Rhizobium sp. N324: one gene and its partner. The protein of the gene in region 1 interacts with the protein of each later gene in a pairwise test. Links are inferred from orthologs where the notes say so. Each region holds a gene or a part of one and is shown on either strand. Other genes may lie near its edges.

The links. Proteins that work in one complex are often made in the same cells at the same time.
Region 2: the proteins of AMK05_RS20575 (region 1) and AMK05_RS02620 interact in binary tests that used the Escherichia coli proteins (3 or more experiments, as listed by UniProt). The link is inferred for Rhizobium sp. N324 from one-to-one orthologs.

Annotation. Positions count from the first base shown.
Region 1 is NZ_CP013630.1:4,268,586-4,276,695, reverse strand. Bases 1-2,822 are described here. They hold AMK05_RS20575 (BolA family protein), read right to left. Parts: upstream 1,643-2,822; coding sequence 1,358-1,642; downstream 1-1,357. Other genes in these bases: cobS (cobaltochelatase subunit CobS), read left to right, coding at 2,672-2,822; AMK05_RS20570 (J domain-containing protein), read left to right, coding at 1,745-2,362; AMK05_RS20580 (HlyC/CorC family transporter), read left to right, coding at 6-1,316; aroB (3-dehydroquinate synthase), read left to right, coding at 1-6. Outside these bases: more of cobS, read left to right, coding at 2,823-3,664; cobaltochelatase subunit CobT, read left to right, coding at 3,677-5,578; AMK05_RS20555 (esterase-like activity of phytase family protein), read left to right, coding at 5,595-6,605; AMK05_RS20550 (ATP-binding protein), read left to right, coding at 6,663-7,229; AMK05_RS20545 (VUT family protein), read right to left, coding at 7,236-7,871; rpmB (50S ribosomal protein L28), read right to left, coding at 7,982-8,110. UniProt on the Escherichia coli protein: Transcriptional regulator that plays an important role in general stress response. Has many effects on cell morphology, cell growth and cell division. Acts by regulating the transcription of many genes, including dacA (PBP-5), dacC (PBP-6), ampC and mreB.
Region 2 is NZ_CP013630.1:528,646-535,227, forward strand. Bases 3,152-6,000 are described here. They hold AMK05_RS02620 (ABC transporter permease), read right to left. Parts: upstream 5,235-6,000; coding sequence 4,068-5,234; downstream 3,152-4,067. Other genes in these bases: AMK05_RS02615 (ABC transporter ATP-binding protein), read right to left, coding at 3,152-4,071; osmF (glycine betaine ABC transporter substrate-binding protein OsmF), read right to left, coding at 5,322-6,000. Also shown: AMK05_RS02600 (glycoside hydrolase family 2 protein), read right to left, coding at 1-1,928; AMK05_RS02605 (VOC family protein), read right to left, coding at 1,938-2,333; AMK05_RS02610 (ABC transporter permease), read right to left, coding at 2,381-3,130; more of AMK05_RS02615, read right to left, coding at 3,127-3,151; more of osmF, read right to left, coding at 6,001-6,230.

The DNA.
Region 1 (8,110 bases):
CCCTGATGACCGTCGAAGGCGCTCTGGCATTTCTTGCGACATATTGGCCGGAGATCCTTTCGATCACGGCGCTCGTGCTGATGTCCGCCTTCTTTTCCGGCTCGGAAACCGCGCTGACCGCGGTTTCGCGCAGCCGTATCCATACGCTTGAAGTCAACGGTGACGAACGCGCCGGCCTCGTCCGGCAGCTGATCGAGCGGCGCGACCGGCTGATCGGCGCGCTGCTGATCGGCAACAATCTCGCCAATATCCTGTCGTCGTCGATCGCCACCAGCCTGTTCCTCGGGCTGTTCGGCAGTTCCGGCGTGGCGCTGGCGACGCTCGCCATGACCGTCATCCTGGTCATCTTCGCCGAAGTGCTGCCGAAGAGCTGGGCGATTTCGACACCCGACCGCTTCGCGCTTGCCATCGCCATGCCGGCCAGGCTCTTCGTTCTCGTCGTCGGCCCGATCTCCTCCTTCGTCAATGCGATCGTCCGGCGGATCCTGGCCCTGTTTGGCATCAATCTCTCGCGGGAGGTATCGATGCTGACGGCGCATGAGGAGCTGCGCGGCGCCGTCGACCTCCTGCACCGCGAGGGATCGGTGGTGAAGGCCGACCGCGACCGGCTCGGCGGCGTGCTCGATCTCGGCGAGCTCGAACTCTCCGACATCATGGTCCACCGCACTGCGATGCGGGCGATCAACGCCGACGATCCGCCCGAGGCGGTGGTGCGCGCCATTCTCGAAAGTCCCTATACGCGCATGCCCTTGTGGCGCGGCACGATCGACAACATCATCGGCGTCGTCCATGCCAAGGACCTGTTGCGCGCGCTTGCCGAGCCGAACATGGAGCCGCAGAACCTCGACATCGTCAAAATCGCGCAGAAGCCGTGGTTCGTGCCCGACAGCACCAATCTGGAAGATCAGCTCAACGCCTTCCTGCGCCGCAAGCAGCATTTCGCCGTCGTCGTCGACGAATATGGCGAGGTGCAGGGCATCGTCACGCTGGAGGATATTCTTGAGGAAATCGTCGGCGATATTTCCGACGAGCACGATATCGAGATCCAGGGCGTGCGCCAGGAGGCCGACGGTTCGGTCGTCGTCGACGGCGGCGTGCCGATCCGCGACTTGAACCGCGCGCTCGACTGGCACCTGCCCGACGAGGAGGCGACGACGATTGCCGGCCTGGTCATCCATGAATCGATGACCATCCCGGAAGAGCGCCAGGCCTTCACCTTTTACGGCAAGCGCTTCATCGTCATGAAGCGGGAGAAGAACCGCATCACCAAGCTGCGCATCCGCCCCGCCGGAGAAGACGGCGCAAAACCGGCCTGACCGACTTGGATTGCGGGTGATCGATCTCCATATAGGCGCTGCTACCAGCGCGTCGGCTCGCCAGGTGCTGCCGGTTCGACGGCCAGCGCATGCAGGCCGGCATCGAGTTCCGGTTTCAACAGCTCGGTGATCGCCCGGTGGCGCGCCAGCCGCGACAGGCCGGCGAACTTGGCCGAGACGATTCTCACCCGCATATGGGTTTCGCCGGTTCCCGTGATATCGGGCTGATGGCCGGCATGCAGATGGCTTTCGTCGATGACGCTCAGGCGCTCCGGCGCGAAGGCTTCGACGAGTTTTTCTTCGATGCGGGTTCGCAGGGTCATCATCCGGTCTTGCTGCTTCGCGAAAAGGGTTCCCACCAAGCCAGCAACAAACCCATTTGTCAATTCTTGTTGTCGCGTCGCGACAGCCTCATAATTAGCGCCGTCATGACACTTGATTCAAAATACTTCGATAGCATCCGAACACGCCGCAAACGCCAGCCGGAGGCAGAACAGGCGCCGCCTACCTGTCAGTGGGACGGCTGCGACAAGAAAGGCTTGCATCGCGCTCCTGTCGGACGCAATGCGGAAGGCCAGTTCTTTTTGTTCTGCTTCGAGCACGTCAAGGACTACAACAAGGGCTATAATTATTTCTCCGGTCTGTCGGACGGCGAGATCGCCCGCTACCAGAAAGAGGCGATCACCGGCCACCGGCCGACCTGGACGGTCGGCGTCAACAAGTCGGCGAAGGATAGCCCGCTGCATTCGGAGGTGCGCTCGGGCGCCTATAGCCGCGTTCGCGATCCCTTCGGCTTCGTCAAGGAAGGCGGCAAGGGCAGCGGGCCGCGTTTTCCGCAGGCGCGCAAGCTGAAGTCGCTGGAAAGCAAGGCCTTCGATACGATGGGTCTCGACGCCAATGCGACGTCGGCCGAGATCAAGAGCCGGTACAAGGAACTGGTCAAGAAGCACCACCCGGATGCCAATGGCGGCGACCGCGGCTCGGAAGAGCGTTTCCGCGCCGTCATCCAGGCCTATCAATTGTTGAAGCAGAACGGTTTTTGTTAATTCCCGTCCTTGCTCTTGGGCTTCAATCGGGTATGGTCCAAATCGGCTGAGGCCGCAGGCAAACGCGGCTCATATTTGTGCGTTTTCCCGACATCGCCTCCGCCGACCTTCCGGACGCGGCGTTTCTTGTCCGGGACTCTTTCAAGAATGCTCGCACGCGGACATCATCCCGCCGAGGTTTCGTTTCAGTCCCGGAGAAGTATCGCCGACGTTCCGACCTGGACGGGCGCGGAATTAGATCGCGGCGTCACGGTTGCGACATGGCCTGAGACAGTATGGCTGGGTGGCATCACCCGCCTTGGAGACATGATGAGCAAGATCGACCTTGATATAGCAGAACTGCCCGATACCACCGTTTCGGTCCGCGAGACCTTCGGTATCGATTCCGACATCCGCGTTCCCGCCTACAGCAAGGGCGACGCCTATGTGCCGGATCTCGACCCCGATTACCTGTTCGACCGCGAGACGACGCTCGCCATTCTGGCCGGCTTCGCCCATAACCGCCGCGTGATGATCTCCGGCTATCACGGCACGGGCAAGTCCTCGCATATCGAGCAGGTGGCGGCGCGCCTCAACTGGCCCTGCGTGCGCATCAACCTCGACAGCCATGTCAGCCGTATCGATCTGGTCGGCAAGGACGCGATCGTCATCAAGGACGGGCTGCAGATCACCGAATTCAAGGACGGCATCCTGCCCTGGGCCTATCAGCACAATGTCGCGCTCGTCTTCGACGAGTATGACGCCGGCCGTCCCGATGTGATGTTCGTCATCCAGCGCGTGCTGGAATCCTCCGGCCGCCTGACGCTGCTCGACCAGAGCCGCGTCATCCGGCCGCACCCGGCCTTCCGCCTGTTTGCGACCGCCAATACGATCGGCCTCGGTGACACGACCGGCCTTTATCACGGCACGCAGCAGATCAACCAGGCGCAGATGGACCGCTGGTCGATCGTGACGACGCTGAATTATCTGCCGCATGATCACGAAGTGGGCATCGTCGCCGCCAAGGTGAAGAGCTTCGGCAAGGACAGGGAAGGCCGCGAGACCGTGTCGAAGATGGTCCGTGTCGCCGACCTGACGCGCGCCGCCTTCATGAACGGCGATCTCTCCACCGTCATGAGCCCGCGTACCGTCATCACCTGGGCCGAGAATGCCGAGATCTTCGGCGATCTCGCCTTCGCCTTCCGCGTCACCTTCCTCAACAAGTGCGACGAACTGGAGCGCCCGCTGGTCGCCGAGCACTATCAGCGCGCCTTCGGGGTCGAGCTGAAGGAAAGTGCCGCCAATATCGTTCTCGGAGCTTAAGACCGACCGATCATGGCAGCTCGCGGTGACAATTCGAAAGCTAAGCCCGGCGCGCCCGTCGACGTCGAGCCATTGCGCCGGGCGATAACCGGCTGCGTGCGCTCGGTCGCCGGCGACGGCGATGTCGAGGTGACCTTCGCCAACGAACGGCCCGGGATGACCGGCGAGCGCATCCGGCTGCCGGAGCTTTCCAAGCGGCCGACGGCGCATGAGCTGGCGGTCACCCGCGGGCTCGGCGATTCCATGGCGCTGCGCCTTGCCTGCCATGACGAGAAGATGCACGCGACGATGGCGCCGCAGGGCTCGGACGCCCGGGCGATCTTCGATGTCGTCGAGCAGGCGCGCGTCGAATCGATCGGCGCGCTGCGCATGGAGGGCATGGCGTCGAACCTGCGCTCCATGACCGACGAGAAATATTCCAAGGCGAATTTCACCGGCATCGAGCGCCAGGAAGACGCACCGGTCGGCGAAGCCGTCGCGATGATGGTGCGCGAGAAGTTGACCGGCCAGCGCCCGCCGGCCTCCGCCGGCAAGGTGCTCGACCTCTGGCGCAACTTTATTGAGGACAAGGCGGGAGCCGAACTCGACAATCTGTCGGGCGCGATCAACGATCAGCAGGCCTTCGCCAAGGTCGTCCGCAACATGCTGTCGGCCATGGAAATGGCCGAGGAATACGGCGACGATGACAGCGACGCCGACAATGATGACCAGTCGGATCAGGAAGACCAGCCGAGCGGCGACGAGCAGGATCAGGACGAGGTCGACGAGGATGCCGGCACCGATGCCGCCCCCGTCGAGGATAGCGAAGTCGCCGACGAGCAGATGGAGGACGGCGAGACCGAAGGCGCCGAAATCTCCGACGACGACATGATGGAAGAGGGCGAGGACGATTCGGAAACGCCGGGCGAGACCCGCCGTCCGAACACGCCTTTCTCGGATTTCAATGAGAAGGTCGATTATCACGTCTTTACCGAAGAATTCGACGAGATCATCACCGCCGAGGAACTCTGCGACGCCGCCGAACTGGAGCGCCTGCGCGCCTTCCTCGACAAGCAGCTGGCGCATCTGCAGGGCGCGGTCGGCCGCCTCGCCAACCGGCTGCAGCGCCGCCTGATGGCACAGCAGAACCGCTCCTGGGATTTCGACCTGGAAGAGGGCTATCTCGATCCGGCCCGGCTGCAGCGCATCATCATCGATCCGATGCAGGCGCTTTCCTTCAAGATGGAGCGCGATACGCAGTTCCGCGACACCGTCGTCACCCTGCTCATCGACAATTCCGGCTCGATGCGCGGCCGGCCGATCACGGTTGCGGCCACCTGCGCCGATATTCTCGCCCGCACGCTGGAGCGCTGCGGCGTCAAGGTCGAGATTCTCGGCTTCACCACGAAGGCCTGGAAGGGCGGGCAGGCGCGGGAAAGCTGGCTTGCCGGCGGCAAGCCGCAGACGCCGGGACGCCTCAATGATCTCCGCCACATCATCTACAAATCGGCCGATGCGCCGTGGCGGCGGGCACGCGCCAATCTCGGGCTGATGATGCGCGAGGGGCTGCTCAAGGAAAATATAGACGGCGAGGCGCTGATCTGGGCGCATAATCGCCTGCTCGCCCGTCGCGAGCAGCGCCGCATCCTGATGATGATCTCGGACGGTGCGCCGGTCGACGATTCGACGCTGTCGGTCAATCCGGGCAATTATCTCGAACGGCACCTGCGCGCCGTCATCGAGCAGATCGAGACCCGTTCGCCTGTGGAATTGCTGGCGATCGGCATCGGGCACGACGTGACGCGCTATTATCGCCGCGCCGTGACGATTGTCGACGCCGACGAGCTCGCCGGCGCGATGACCGAACAGCTCGCCTCTCTGTTCGAAGATCAATCGACCCAGCCGCGCGGCGGCCGGCTCCGTCGTGCCGGCTGACGCCGCTGAAGGAAACTTGGCTGGTAAGCGCCTTTGCAGTGCGGCGTTGATCGCTTTCTGTATCGCCGCCGGCGCTTGCCCCGCATGGGCGAGCGACGTGCCGATCATTAGCCGGCAAATCTCCGATTTCAAGATCGGCTCTTCGCAGACGACATTCGGCTCGCTGGAATTTCTCGGCGGCCTGGAGATGGTTTCCAGCAAAGCGCTGTTCGGCTCGCTCTCCTCCATCCGCTTCCGGCAGGATCAAAAACATTTCGTTGTGGTGCTCGACACCGGCCAATGGCTGACCGGCAGTATCGAGCGCGACGTCAAGGGCAGGCTTTCCGGCCTTGCCGATGTCGAGATCACCCCGATGAAGAACAGTGCCGGGCGCAGCTTCGAGGGCAAGGGCCATATGGATGCCGAGGGCCTGGCGTTCGACGGCGACCGGATCCTGGTCTCCTTCGAGCAGGATCACCGCGTCGATGTCTACCCCGATCCGGGTTTTGCCGAATCGAGCGCGATCGCTACTTTGCCGATCCTCATTCCTCGCAAGATGCTGAGCGAGAACCGCGGCATCGAGACCATCGCCGTGGCGCCCGCATCGAGCCCGCTCAAGGGCGGCGTGGTCATCGTCTCCGAACGTGGTCTCGACAGCGACGGCAACCGGCTGGCGGCCATTTTGAGCGGGCCGCTGAAAGGGCGCTTCGCGGTCGCCCGCGACGGCAGCTTCGACGTCACCGACGGCGCCTTCCTGCCGAACGGCGACTTGCTGCTCCTGGAGCGCCGCTTCAACATGGCCGAAGGCATCGGCATGCGCCTTCGGCGCGTCAGGGGCGCCGATATCAAGCCCGGGGCTGTCGTCGACGGCGACTTGCTGCTCGAAGGCAACTTCAACTCTCAGATCGACAATATGGAAGGGCTCGACGCCTTCCAGGCCGCCGACGGCACCACCCATATCATCCTGGTGTCGGACGACAATCATTCGCTCCTGCAGCGCAACCTGATGCTGGAATTCCGGCTCTCTGAGCGACCGGCGTCAAATTGACGTCATATGCCTCGGCTATCCCGCCTGCTGCACGGGGAAGCTGCTTCGGAGACGATCATGGTGCGCATTCATGTCATGGGCGCGTCCGGTTCCGGCACGACATCGCTCGGTCTTGCGCTCGCCGACAGGCTCGATATCGCCCATCTCGACACCGACGACTTCTTCTGGCTGCCGACCGATCCGCCGTTCACGATGCCGCGGGATGCCGATCAGCGCATCCAGCTGCTGCTCGAGGAGACGGGCCGGCCCGGCGGCTGGGTTCTATCAGGATCGGCGCTGAAATGGGGCGGGCCGCTCGAGCCGCTTTACGATCTGATCGTCTTCCTCAGGATCGAGCCGGAGCTCCGGATGGCGCGCATCCGGGCGCGGGAGACCGCCCGATACGGCGACAGGATCGGGCCGGGCGGCGACATGGAAGTCAAAAGCGGGCAATTCCTGGAATGGGCGGCAAGTTACGACACGGCCGGGCCCGAACGCCGCAGTCTTTCCGCGCATGAGCAGTGGCTGGAAACGCAGACGGCGCCGGTGCTGCGCCTCGATTCATCGCTTGAGATCGACGAACTGGCCGCGCAGGTCCTTCTGCATCCCGCCATCGCCGCCGGAGCGGCTCGGCGGCGTCCTTAAGTTAACTTAGCTGGCGCGGGCGGCCTGCATCGGCCGCAGCACGTTCATCAACGCGCCATAGGGCAAGAGCATGACGAGGCCGACGATCATCTTGACGGCGAAATCGCCGAGCGCCCAGGAGATCCAGCGCGGCGCCTCAGCCGCGAAGACGCCGAGGATGGGAGCCGCCTCAAGCGCGAAGGGTTCGTTCGGGCCGAGGAAGACGAAAAATGCGGCGAAGGACAGCGAGAAGAACATCACCGTATCGAGCGCCGAGCCGATCAGCGAGCCGACGAGCGGGGCGCGCCACCAGGCCTGGCGGCGAAGGCGGTTGAAGACGGCGATATCGAGCAGCTGGCCGGCGAGATAGGCCGAGCCGGAGGCAATGGCGATGCGCGGCACCGAGGTGAAGAAGGACAGCGTCACGCCGACGACGAAGCCAGCAAGGACGACCTTGCGGGCGGCCTGCGGGCCGAACTGGCGGTTGGTCAGATCGGTGATCAGGAAGGCGACCGGATAGGAAAAGGCGCCCCAGGTCAGGATGTCGGCGAGGTTGATGCCGGCGACTTCGGCGTTCAGCGGAAACTGGACGAGGAAGTTGGAGGCGACGACGACGAGCGTCATCAGTGCGACATAGGCAATGGTATAGCGGGTCTTCAGCATTTTTTTATCCTGGGTGATGCCACCAGTTGGAGTGCTCAGGCAAAACAAAAGGCTTGACCGGAGGTCATCCGTGCAAGCCTTTCGAAGCCGTGTGAAAGAAGAGCAGAAGCTTAGGCAGCAACAGCCGCTTCGGCGGTCTTCTTGACGATCTGGCGGCGCAGCAGGCGCGCGCGCATCGACAGCTCGGTTTCGCTGGCCTTGAGCAGGAAGGCATCGAGGCCACCGCGATGCTCGACCGA
Region 2 (6,582 bases), 3.7 Mb from region 1 along the record:
CGCGGCTGGATCGTCAGCAGGCGGGGATCATAGGCGGCCTTCAGCGCATACCAGAGCGGCTTGCGGCGCCCGGCCGAATCAAGCGCCGCCCACGAGGTCACCGGCCAGCAATCGTTGAACTGCCAGACCACCGCACCCTTGCAGATATCACGGTGCGAGCGCATGTGCTCGACGGCGAAGCGGATGGCGCGGGCCTGGTTGAGCTGGGTGGCGAAGTGCCAGTCGTCCATCGTCTTCGGCTCCGGCAGATGGCCGGCGAGACCGCGGATCAGCTTGTCATTACCCTGCGTCGCCTTCTGATGATGGAAGACGCCGTTCGATTGCGGCGTCAGCGGCGCGTCATGCACGCTTTCTTCGATCGTCGCCCAGGCGGCCGGCGCCTGCCAGCCGAATTCGGAGCAGAAGCGCGGGATATGGTCGCGGTAGACCTCGTAACCGACATCGTTCCACACGTCCCAGATATGTTTGCAGCCATGGGCGTCGGCATTGGCCTCGATCTCCATCGAACCGGAATAGGGGCTGCCCGGATAATAGGGCCGGTCGGGATCGAGCTCGGCACAGAGCCGCGGCAGCAGGTCGAGATAATAGCCGAGCCCCCACGTCTCGCCGGCCTTGATGATCGGCCGCCAGCCCCATTCGTCGAAGCCCCAGATGTTTTCGTTGTTGCCGTTCCAGAGAACCAGCGAGGCATGCGGCATCAGCCGCACGACGTTGTCGCGCACTTCGGCCTCGACCTCACTCTTCAGCGGCTCCTCCTCGGGATAGGCGGCGCAGGCAAAGAGGAAATCCTGCCAGACCAGCATGCCCATGCGGTCGCAGGCCTCGTAGAATTCGTCGCGCTCGAAGATACCGCCGCCCCAGACGCGCAGCATGTGGATATTGGCGGCCTTCGCCTCCTCGATCCGCGCGGCGTAGCGCTCGGCCGTCACCCGCGAGGGGAAACAATCGTCGGGAATCCAGTTCGCGCCGGCGATGAACAGCGGCACGTCGTTGATGACGAAGGTGAAGGCCGAGCCATGCGCGTCAGCTGCGGTGTCGAGCCTCAGCGAACGGAAACCGAGTTCCCGCTGATAGGTGTCGAGCGGATCGCCGCCGGCATCGTCGATCAGTTCGAGCGTCAGGGGATAGAGCGGCTGGGCGCCGAGATGATGCGGCCACCAGAGTTTTGGCGAGGGCAGGCGAAGCTCGAAGGCGGCTATGTCTTCTCCGGCGCCGATCGCAACCGTCGTCGTCACGCCGCCGAGCGTCGCGACCAGCCGGCACGGCTTCACCTCGCCATGACGCGCCACCTTCGCATGGATCTTCACCAGCCCGTCGCCACCGGCAAGCGTTGCCGAAACCCTTGTCTCGGCAAGCCGCGCCCGATCCCAGCTTTCCAGCCTGACCGGTTTCCACAGGCCCGCCGTCACCAGCGTCGGCCCCCAGTCCCAGCCGAAGTTGCAGGCCATCTTGCGCATCAGATTGCCCGGTCCCGGATAATTGTTGGGCCGGTAGCCGTAGTGTTTTTCCATCTCCGCGCCATAGGCGTAGGCGGAGCGGAAGCTGACGGTGAGTTCGTTGGCGCCTGTTTTCAGAAGCCCGGAAACATCGAAACGATAGGTGCGATGCATGTTGAAGCTGCGGCCGACCTCTTCGCCGTTCAGCGCAATCACTGCGACCGTATCGAGCCCGTCGAAGACGAGTTCCTGCACCCTGCCATCATCAGGCACGGCCTCGAACGTGCAGCGATAGGTCCAGTCGGTCTTGCCGATCCAGTCGTTGGTGATCTCGTTGACGTCGATATAGGGATCGGGGATCAGCCGGCTGGCGAGAAGGTCGAGGTGCACGCAGCCCGGCACCGTCGCGGGGATCGTATCAGGCAGGCCCGGTCTTCCTGTATCGTTGCAGTGAAGCGTCCAGCCGGAATTGAGCTCGGTCTTTTCGATCATCAAATATTCCTAGAGAAACCGGCCGTGACGCTGCAGCACTTCGATCTTGTAGCCGTCGGGATCGGTGACGAAGAAGAACAGGCCGAAGAGTTTGCCGTCGCGGTTGAGTTCCACCAGCTGACCCGGCTTCAGCCCCAGCTTCGACAGCCGTTCACGCTCGACGGTCACCTCCTCGACGGAGACGGCGAGATGGCCGTAGGCATTGCCCAGATCGTAGGGTTCGCTCCGGCCCTTGTTGACCGTCAGCTCCAGTTCGAAGCCGGTCTCTGCATTGCTGAGATAGATCAGCGTGAAGGTTTCGAAATCGACGCGGTCGGCGACCGAAAGGCCGAAGGCCTTGCTGTAGAATGCGACCGAGCGCGCCTCGTCGAGAACGCGGATCATCGAGTGGATCATCTTTGCCAATTCTGCCTCCCATTCTTTCGGTCACAGCAGTCTTGGTAGCGGTCCTTTCACGCCGGGCGCAAGCCGATTCTTCGGGTGATCGCCGCTTCGACAAGGCCCATGGCATCATAGATCAGCACCGCCATCAGGCCGACGATCAGCCCGCCCTGCAGGATGAAGGCGGTATTGTCGGAAATCAGCCCGGCGATGATCACCTCGCCGAGGCCCTTTGCCGCCACCGTCGAGCCGATCGTCGCCGTGCCGATATTGATGACGGTGGCGACCTTCAGTCCTTCGAGGATCAGCGGCAGGGCGAGCGGCAGTTCGACGCGCAACAGCCGCTGCGTGGCACTCATGCCCATGCCGTCGGCGGCATCGAGCACCTGCGGCGACACCTGTTTGAGGCCGGCGACGGTGTTTTCGAAGATCGGCAGCAGGCCGTAGAGAAACAGCGCGATCAGCGTCGGCATGGCGCCGAAGCCGGTGGCGGGCACGGCGAGCGCCAGCACCGCGACCGGCGGAAAGGTCTGCCCGGCATTGGCAATCGCCCGCGACAGCGGCAGGAAATCCGCGCCGCTTTCGCGGGTGACGAAGATGCCGCCGAGCACGGCGAGCACGGCGCTGCAGACGATCGATCCGATGACGAGCTGCAGATGGCCGGCGGCGAGCGAGGCAAGGCTGTTCTGCGTATAGACGGCCGGCGCATTGTTGCTGGTCAGCGGCGTCAGCAGGAAGGAAAGCCACTCGGTCCTGAACAGCAGGATCAACAGCAGGGCGAGCGCCGCCAGGCGGAAGAGATTGGCGACGAGGAGTTTCATGCCTTGCGGCCCAGTTCGAGCAGCCGCGTCACCGAAATCGATCCCACCGGCGCCTTTTCGCCATCCTGCACCGCCGCCTCGTCGACCCCCTGCCAGATCATTTCGGCGAGCGCGTCGCGCAGGCTGAGCGACTGCGGCAGGGCATAGGCAAGCCCGCTCTTGGCCGGTTCCATGCTCTCCTTCAGCGGCAGCAGCGACATCAGCTTCAGCGCCCGGTCGGAGGTGCCGGTCAATTGCTGGACGAAGGGATCGGCGGGTTCGGTGAGGATCTTTTCCGGGGTCGAGCATTGCAGCAGCCGGCCCTCGCTCATCACAGCGATCTGGTTGCCGAGATGGAAGGCCTCGTCCATGTCGTGGGTGACGAGAATGATGGTGGTGCCGAACTGTTTCTGGATCGCCAGCAGGTCGTCCTGTGCTTTGCCGCGGATGACGGGATCGAGCGCCCCGAAGGGTTCGTCCATCAACAGCAGTTCCGGTTCTGCCGCCAGCGCCCGGGCGACCCCGACGCGCTGCTGCTGGCCGCCGGACAGTTGGTGCGGATATTTGTCGGCGAAGTTTGCCGGATCGAGATTGAACAGCCCGAGCAGTTCCTCGACGCGCCTGGAAATACGTGCGGAATCCCAATCGAGAAGCTGCGGCACGGTGGCGATATTCTGCGCCACGGTGCGGTGCGGGAAAAGGCCGTGCCCCTGGATGGCGTAGCCGATCCGGCGGCGAAGCTCGGTCACCTCGACGTCCATGACGTTCTGCCCGCCGACGAAGATCTGGCCCTCGGTGATCGGCACCAGCCGGTTGATCATCCGCATCAGCGTCGATTTGCCGGAGCCCGACGTGCCGACGATGACGGTGATCTCACCCTTTTCGACCTGCATCGAGACATTGTCGACGACGGTGGCGGCGCCATAGCGCTTGGTGACGTTGCTGATCTCGATCATGCTCATGCGGCGGATCCCCGAATGCTGTCGATGACCGCATCGAGGATGACGGCCGATGAAAAGGCGAAGAAGACGGTCGGCACGGCGCCGAGCAGGACGAGATCCATGGCCGTCTGGCCGAGGCCCTGGAAGATGAAGATGCCGAAGCCGCCGCCGCCGATCAGCGCCGCGATCGTCACCATGCCGATCGCCTGCACCAGCACGATGCGGATGCCGGTGAGGATGACGGGAAAGGCGAGCGGCATGTCGATGCCGGTGAGGATCTGCCGGCGCGTCAGCCCCATGCCGGCCGCCGCATCGCGCACCGAAGGATCGACGCCCTGCAGGCCGACGACGGTATTGGCGACGATCGGCAGCAGCGAATAGAGCACAAGTGCGATCAAGGCAGGCGCCGTGCCGATGCCGCGAATGCCGATCGCTGATGCCAGCGGCACATGGGTGGCGAGATAACCGAGCGGCAGCATCAAGAGGCCGAAGAGCGCCAGGCTCGGGATGGTCTGGATCAGGCTCAAGCCCTGCAGCACGATCGCCCGCAGCTTCGGCACCCAGAAGCAGAGGATGCCGAGCGGCAGGCCGAGGATGATGGCAATGGCAAGCGAGCCGAAGGCGAGCAGCAGATGCGAGAGTGCCTCGGTCTCGAACTGCGGCGCCCGCGTCGAAAATTCCTTCATGATCGACAGGCTGTCGAGCAGGCCTGAAGACAGCGAGATGAAGAGCAGCGCCGTATAGGCCGCAAGCGCTGCGACCCGCATCCACGGCGCCAGCCTTATCTTCACCAGCGCATCGGAGATGACGAGCCCGATCACCGCAAACAGCACCCAGAAACCGCCGCCGGGCGTCATGCGCGCCACGGTGCTGCCGGGCGGCGTCGCCGCAGTCGAGGTGAGGCCGATCGCAACGACCAGCGCCGCGAGGCAGATTGTGGCGATGACGAGCCGCGCCATTGCGCTGCGGAGAAACAGCGCGGCGAAGCCGGTGAGAATGAGAAGCGCGGTCAGGATGACGACGGAGGGCTGGGGAAGAAGCTGCGTCAGCAGCATCGGCTTGCCGGCGGCAATGCGGTTCGCCTTGACGTAGATGAAGGGCATCAATGCCGTCGCCGCAATGCCGCCCGCCACCAGAACCACGCCGAGCCGGTCCAGCCTGCGGACCGCTGAGGTTTCTTCCATCAAATCAACCCTGTCTGACCAGTCCCGTCCGGCCAACCCTATCAGCAAAGGGAGGCTCCGCCCGCAGTCGGGCGGAGCGAGCGATGATTATTTCAGGAAGCCTTTTTCCTTGAGATAGGCTTCTGCGACGGATTTCGCCGGCTCGCCATCGACCTGGATCTTGGCGTTGAGCTTGCGCAACTCGTCGGCGGTCAGGCTCTTGAAGATCGGCGAAAGCACTTCCTCGATCTTCGGATTGGCCTTCAGCACCTCTTCGCGGATGATCGGCGTCGGTGCATAGACCTGCTGCACGTTCTTGTCGTCTTCGAGAACCGTCAGTTCGGCCGCTTCGATCGCGCCGTCCGTGCCGTAGACCATGGCGGTGTTGACGCCGTTCGTCTGGTCTGCTGCCGCCTTGATCGTCGCCGCCGTGTCGCCGCCGGAGAGCACGACCATCTGGTCGGGCTTCAGCTGGAAACCGTAGGTGGTCTGGAAGGCGGGAAGCGCGCCGGCCGAATTGACGAATTCGGAAGACGCCGCAAGCTTGGCGCTGCCGCCGCCGGCAACCCACTTGCCGAAGTCGGTGAGGCTCTTCAGCTTGTTCGGCTCGGCGACGTCGTTGCGCACGGCGAGCGCCCAGGTGTTGTTAGCCGGCGACGGCGTCAGCCAGACGATCTTGTTGGCATCGTAATCGAGCTTCTTCGCCAGTTCATAACCTTGGTCGATATTCTTCCAGGCGGCGTCATCGGCCTTGTTGAAGAAGAAGCCGGCATTGCCGGTATATTCGGGATAGATGTCGATTTCACCTGCAGTGATCGCCTTGCGCACGACCGGCGTGGCCCCGAGCGCGATGCGGTCCTGCGTCTTGATGCCGTTGGCTTCGAGCGCAAGTGCGATGACATTGCCGAGCAGCGTGCCCTCCGTGTCGATCTTCGACGAGACGACGACATCCGCGGCATGGGCCGCACCCGCCGCGAAGGCGGAGAGCGAGACGGCGAGTGCGAGTTTCTTCAGCATGGAAAGTCCCCTTCGTTAACACCGTTGAAAATGGCGCAAACCTCGGCGGGAGGCCTGCGCACGCAGAAAATCCGCCGGCACCGGGACCACAGGGGCCGCCATGCCGGAATTGCGTGCGTCATGGAAATAGCGTGCACGCTCGAAAAATCGATGCAAGCCCCCTCCAGTATTTGCCGTCGCGGCACGATTATGGCGGCGAATGCGCCTCCGCGCGCGAAAACGCATTCCCTTTTCCAGGGCCGGCGCGATTTGTTTTTGTCCCCTTGCGTGTTTCCACGATGGTCCGGTGCTCTTGCGCGGATTGCCGCCGCCCGGATTTCTTATGGTGGAAACGATAGTCCGGCTCTGCTGA